2 regions of the Lysinibacillus sp. NPDC097868 genome follow, and region 2 is predicted to be linked to the other one. Evidence: predicted binding sites of a transcription regulator. Region 2 holds the regulator's gene; the other holds the start of a gene.
What was found. The regulator CtsR, encoded in region 2, represses protease genes until heat stress. The targets are predictions, from matches to a motif close to ATGGTCAATAAAGGTCAAACA.
Positions count from the first base shown of each region.

Region 1: the regulator CtsR is predicted to act here: its motif matches at 1,262-1,282, upstream of ACIQXJ_RS00165 (ATP-dependent Clp protease ATP-binding subunit).

Region 1 covers NZ_JBIWBS010000001.1:38,631-42,056, reverse strand. The annotation lists gene ACIQXJ_RS00165 (ATP-dependent Clp protease ATP-binding subunit) at 1-1,199, opposite strand, end outside; gene ACIQXJ_RS00160 (Crp/Fnr family transcriptional regulator) at 1,466-2,161, shown strand; gene ACIQXJ_RS00155 (metal-sulfur cluster assembly factor) at 2,376-2,684, opposite strand; gene ACIQXJ_RS00150 (prolyl oligopeptidase family serine peptidase) at 2,738-3,426, opposite strand, start outside.
Region 2 covers NZ_JBIWBS010000005.1:163,284-166,709, forward strand. The annotation lists gene ACIQXJ_RS21195 (class I SAM-dependent methyltransferase) at 52-729, opposite strand; gene ACIQXJ_RS21200 (magnetosome magnetite crystal formation protein family) at 855-1,160, shown strand; gene ACIQXJ_RS21205 (CtsR family transcriptional regulator) at 1,491-1,961, shown strand; gene ACIQXJ_RS21210 (UvrB/UvrC motif-containing protein) at 1,976-2,518, shown strand; gene mcsB (protein-arginine kinase McsB) at 2,515-3,426, shown strand, end outside.

The sequences.
Region 1 (3,426 bases), on a different contig from region 2:
GGGATACCTGTCCAACGAGATACAATTGAAGCAATCTCATCAGAAGTAACTTCCTCACGCAAAATACGTGTCTCACTACCTTTTTCTAAATGTTTTTCCATCTCTTGAAGCTCTTTTTCAAGGGCAGGAATTTTCCCATGTCGTAATTCAGCTGCTTTATTTAAATCATATTTACTTTCTGCTTCATCTAAATCACGACGGTATTTATCAAGTGATTCACGTTTTTTCTGGATGCCTTGCAATGCTTCTTTCTCTGCTTCCCATTGTTTACGCATACCTTCTGATGAATCTTTAAGTTTTGTTAACTCTTCTTGTAATTGCTCCAGACGTTTTTTACTAGCTTCATCTTTTTCCTTACGTAATGCTTGTTCTTCAATCTCTAATTGCATGATACGACGAGTCACCGCATCTAATTCTTGTGGCATTGAATCGATTTCTGTACGGATCATTGCACATGCCTCATCAATTAAATCAATCGCTTTATCTGGTAAAAAACGCTCTGTAATATAGCGATTTGAAAGCTCAGCAGCCGCTACAATAGCTCGATCATGAATACGTACTGCATGATGCAGCTCAAAGCGTTCTTTTAAGCCACGTAAAATAGAAACTGTATCTTCAATAGATGGTTCACGAACAAGCACTTGTTGGAAGCGGCGTTCTAAAGCAGGATCTTTTTCAATATACATACGATATTCGTCTAATGTCGTAGCTCCTATACAATGGAGTTCGCCACGTGCAAGCATAGGCTTTAACATATTTCCAGCATCCATTGCTCCGTCTGTTTTACCAGCACCAACAATTGTATGGATTTCATCGATAAATAAAATAATGCGCCCTTCAGATTCTTTTACCTCTTTTAGTACGCCTTTTAATCTTTCTTCAAATTGACCACGATAACTTGCTCCAGCTATTAATGCACTCATATCAAGCTCGTACAATACGCACTCTTTTAATCCTTCTGGAACATCACCTTTCACTATACGTTGTGCCAACCCTTCTACAATGGCTGTTTTACCTACTCCTGGTTCACCGATTAAAACCGGGTTATTTTTCGTTTTACGTGTTAAAATTCGAATCACATTGCGAATTTCTTCATCACGTCCAATTACAGGGTCCATTTTGCCGTTTTTCACTTCTTCAACTAAGTTACGACCAAATTGCTCTAATGGTTTTTTATCATCAGTTTGTTGAAATTGCATTGTAGCACTCCTCTTCTCTTCGTTTCTTTTTATATCTTTACCCTAATTTTGATTCCACTAAAAGTTTGACCTTTTTTGACTAACTTTATTTTACAACAATCGACAAATCGTAGCAAAAAAAAAGCTCAAAAATTTTTTACTGAAAAATGGAAAATTACGTTATAATAGTGGTATGTTTCGTTGTTTTAGTATATCGAAATGATTATCGTCATCCTTTTGTAATACAGGTAATTTTTATTACAAAAAGAAAGAGATGTGTTTGATATATGGTACTAATGGATAATATTCAAGAGAAAATGCATGCGCTTTTTCAAAATAATGGAGTTTTTATTAAAGTGAATAAAGATAGTAAAATTTTCTTAGAAGGGGAACGAGCTAAAGAAATTTATTATATTAAAACAGGGGCTATTTCGATTAGCCAGGAAACCGAAAGTGGAAAGGAATTAACAATTCGTATTTGCGGTCCTGATAGTATAATTGGTGAAGGCTCATTATTTTGTAACCTCACTTTTTTTTCGATGACAGCTAAAGTTTTAGAAACTTCAACGTTATATGTTTTAAGTCGTAAATCATTAGAGCATCTGTTAGTGGAGCAACCACATTTAATGGTAGAGTATATGAAATGGTTGCAAACAGAAAATTTAAAATACCAAAGCCGTCTACGTGATTTAGTGTTAAATGGTAAAAAAGGTGCTTTATTTTCAACGCTAATTCGCCTTTCAAATACGTATGGGAAGCCATTAGAAAATGAGTCAATTTTTATCGACTTTCCATTAACGAATTCAGAAATTGCAAATTTATGTGCTACAAGTAGAGAAATGATTAACCGTATGTTGAACGATCTTAAAAAACATCACATTCTATCCTTCGAAAAAGGCTATATTACAATTCTTGATTTACAATATTTAAAAAATGAAATTGCCTGTGAAAATTGCCCATTGCAAATTTGCCGTATTGACTAATTTATCAACTACGGCGTGACGTATCTAAGATATTCGCAAGTTGCTTTATCTATTAATTAAGCCGAGGGTATAATCCTCAGCGAATTCATCTTTGACATGTCTCCCCTACCTTTAAAAGCGGAGGACTTCTGCTATAGCAAAATAAATATTAAATCCCCGCTTACAGTTATGTGCAAGCAGGGATTTTTTATTCATATTGTTAGAAGTCAATCTTCTAGCGGACACCTAATGCCATTTTCGCATAGCGTGACATTTTATCTTTTGACCAAGGTGGGTTCCATACAATATTTACATTTGTACTTTTCACCTCTGGTAGTTCACTCATAGCTGTATTTACTTGATCGACAATAACCGGTCCCATTGGGCAGCCCATTGAAGTTAGTGTCATGGTAACTGTTGCTAAACCCTCGTCATCTAACTCTACATCATATACTAAACCTAAGTTGACGATATCAATACCAAGCTCAGGGTCGATTACGTTTTCTAATGCACTTAACATGCTGTCTTTCATATCTTGATCCATCTGTATTTCTCCTTTCGTCACAGTGTTAACTTAATCATAGCAGATGCTTCTTATTATGCCAAATGCTGTGCAAGCCAATCGGTTGCCGCCAACATACCTTCACGTGTTACAGTATGACCAGCATGTTTATCTGTAATAAATTTTAAGTTGCTCGGATTTTTATCGTAGTATGCACGTAATGTTAAATAAAAATTATACGTATCATTAAAAGGTACGGTTTTATCATGCTCACCATGCCAAAAGAATACAGGGCGGCCAGCGAATTGTTCTGGTGTTAAACTGATATCATACTTTGCGAGAAGTTCATTCGTTTTTTGTACTTCTTGTTCTGACATCGGAAATTTCACACCGTTTTTCGCCATTTGTTGCAATTGATATGCACCTAATTTAATAAAACCAGGGCCACCCATACATATTGCTGCCGTTTGAATCCAATCATAAAGTTTCAAACAGCCTGATGTGACGATCGCGCCCATTGAAGTGCCAGCCACACCAATTTTATTGTTAGCTATTAATTGCTTATTCTTTAATTCTTTATATAATTGCTCTACTTCATGAATAGAATTTAAGACGATATCCCAAAAATGTAAATTCATTTGAGTCTCTGTTAATCCTTCGCTGCGATCACCATGAAGTTTTGCATCTGGTAATAGGACACGCACCCCTTTATTTACTAACTGGTATGCATAATGTAAGTTATGTTCTTTTGCACTCATAAAGCCGTGTAAGAAAATTACTACCG
Region 2 (3,426 bases):
GATCATTACCTTATGTCCTTATAGTACACTACTATGTTGTAGAGATTAAAGTTACTCTTTATAGCATATCCAACCGCCGAATAGTGTCGTTGCAAAAAACCTTGAAGGCTGTGAAAAACCTGCCTGTTGTAAGAGTGTAACTATCGCCTCCTCACGCATAAATGAAAGCGAGCGGATCGATTGCTCCATACTAGCTAATTCTGAGGCTGAAAGTTTTGTGTGCTGTTGCCAATACGCGCGCCATAACTCAAATTGAAGCTCTGTTTCAGCGGAGTTAAGTTGACCGTATTTAGAAACAAGGACAAATGGTGCACCGGATTTTAAACGGTGTGCAATTCCTTTTAATGTAGCAAGTTTCTCCTCATAGGATTCAATAAAATGGAGAACTAATATACAACTGGCCGCATCAAACTTCGTAGCAGGTACCGATGCAGTTAGTATTGTGCCTTGTAATAAAGAAATATCATTAGGTAATGATTGAAGACGATTTTCTGCAATTTCCAACATCGCTTCAGATGGATCTATACCGATAAATGACCAATCGGGTCTTTGCTCGGCTAACTGTATAATTTCATTACCACTACCTGAGCCAACTATTAAAAAACTAGCTTTCTCTTGTAGTGCGGATTGATAAAAAGCTTTCGTTAAACGAAGCATGGCATCGTAACTTGGTAAAGTACGTCGAATGCCTTTTTCATATTCGTTAGCAAGCGTATTATTAAATTCCATCTAGTATCACATACCTTTCAAAAAAAGTTTAAAAAATTTAAGAAGCATTTGAAACTATTTAGCGTATAGTTCCGTAAATAGGAGTATTAATAATAATGACACACCATAAAGGAAGGTTGATATATATGGAAACAAAGTGGTCTAAGGTAATCATACATGCCAGCGCATTTTTTGCGCCATTTTTAGTGCCGATTTTATTTTTCCTAATTAGTTCAGATGAAGAAGTGAAAAGTTTTTCGGTGCAAGCTTTATTGTTCCAAATTGTGATGGGCGTATTGATTATCATTGCGGGTATCCTATCTTTTGTATTAATCGGTTTACCGTTCTTATTAATATTCATCGCTATGGTATACATCGTACCTATTATCGGAATCGTGAAGGCATTTTCAGATGAACCTTGGCGTTACCCGATAGTTGGACGCTGGGTATAATTTTTAATGACGCAAGTATATGCTATGAGCATATGCTTGCGTTTTTTCTATAAGCAAAAAGGGTACATTATAGGCAAAACCAACTTTAATTATTAGGGACAAGCCTTTTTTAATCGCCAGCTCCCTTTTTTTACACAGAAATAATAGTACATCATGATTAAGTTAACAGGTCCCTGCCGTGTGTTTTTTGTAGACAATCTGTTAAACAATGCGCTTTACACAAATCTTTGTGCGAAATAATTGCAATTATTTTCAAGCGTTTTGTATAATATACTCAAAGATAGTCAAAGATAGTCAAAGTCAGTGAGGTTAGCGAGGTGTATTCCTAAAGTGCGTAATATTTCAGACATCATAGAAGGCTACTTAAAGCAAGTACTTGAATTAGGTGGAGAAGGGCATATTGAAATTAAACGTAGTGAAATTGCTGATAAATTTCAATGTGTGCCCTCACAAATAAATTATGTGATTAATACAAGATTTACAGCTGAGCGGGGTTACCTGGTGGAAAGTAAACGGGGTGGCGGTGGATACATCCGTATTTTACGTGTCCGTGCAAACTCACAAATTGATTTGATAGATGATGTGCTCTTGCAAATTGAAGGAGGAGCCTCACAAACGGTTGCGGAAGGTGTAGTATATCGTTTGATTGATGAGCAGGTAATTTCGAAGCGAGAAGCGAAATTAATGTTAGCAGCGGTTGATCGTTCGACTTTAGATTTACAACTCCCTTTAAGGGATAGTATTCGTGCAAAAATTTTGCGAGCGATGTTAACAACCATTAAATATGAAAAGCAAAAATAAAAGAGGTGATGGAAATGATTTGCGAACATTGCAAGCAGCGCAATGCGACAGTAACTGTGACTCAAGTACAAAATGGGCAGAAGGTGGAACACCATTATTGCGATGTCTGTGCCTCACAGTTCCATCCGTTCCATGCAGAGTTTAAACAAGAGCCTGTATCGATTCAACAATTATTATCCAACTGGTTTGGCTCACCTACATGGCAAAAAGTCGGTGAAAAACAGCAAGCGCCACCTCAGCAACAAACATGTCCACAATGTGGATTTACGTATAAGCGATTTTTGAAAGAGGGTAAATTTGGTTGCCCTAGTTGTTATGACACGTTTAGCGAGCATTTGCCAAAGCTGTTTAATCGTATTCAAGCAGGACCACAGCATATAGGTAAAATGCCTGGTGCTCAAAACAATGTTTTTGTCATTAAAAAACAAATTGAAGATATTCGGAAACGCATGAAGGCTGCAGTGGACGAGGAGCAATTTGAGGAAGCGGCGAAGCTTCGTGACGAGGCAAAGGATCTTGAACAACAGCTACAATTCGAAGGTGGTGATGTGTCATGATGATTGAGTCGTTTTTAGAGCGTGCTACACCTGCATGGATGGATATGGAGGATGATTATTCAGATATCGTCATTAGTACACGCATCCGCCTTGCGAGGAACTTAGATGGTTTTCGTTTCCCTTTAGTTTTCTCGGAAAACGAGGCATTACAGGTAGAGCAGGCTGTGACCCACGCAATACAGGACAGTTCCAAGCTTCAAGAAAGATATTCTTATTTTTCAATAAAAGATTTAACACCGTTACAACGACAAATTTTAGTTGAAAAGCATTTAATTAGTCCACAGCTTGCAAAAAAAGAGCAAGTCGGCGCTATGTTGTTGTCTGAGGATGAATCTATTTGCATTATGGTGAACGAAGAAGACCATTTACGCATTCAATGTATGACGGCGAGTTTTCAACTTCTGAAGGCATACGAGCAAGCAAATAAGATTGATCGAGCCTTAGAAGGAGCCTTGCCATATGCGTTTCGTGATACTTTTGGTTATTTAACAAGTTGCCCAACTAATATTGGTACTGGATTACGTGCTTCTGTTATGATGCACCTTCCCGCGCTTACTCTGACAGGTCAGATGAATCAAATCATCAATGCAATGACTCGTTTAGGGATGACCGTTAGGGGTATATACGGTGAAGGTAGTGAAAATTTAGGAAATATTTATCAAGTATCAAACCAAATTACTCTAGGAAAAACAGAAGAAGATATTTTAGCAGATATCCAAAGTGTTGCAGAAAAAATTATTCAAAAAGAACGGCAAGCAAGAAGTAAGCTAATGGAAAAAGCGGAACTTGCTTTAGAAGATCGTGTATACAGAGCTCTAGGGACATTAACACATGCTCGAATTTTAACAAGTGAAGAAGCTGCTACTTGCATATCAAATGTACGTTTAGGAGTGGATTTGCAGTTGATT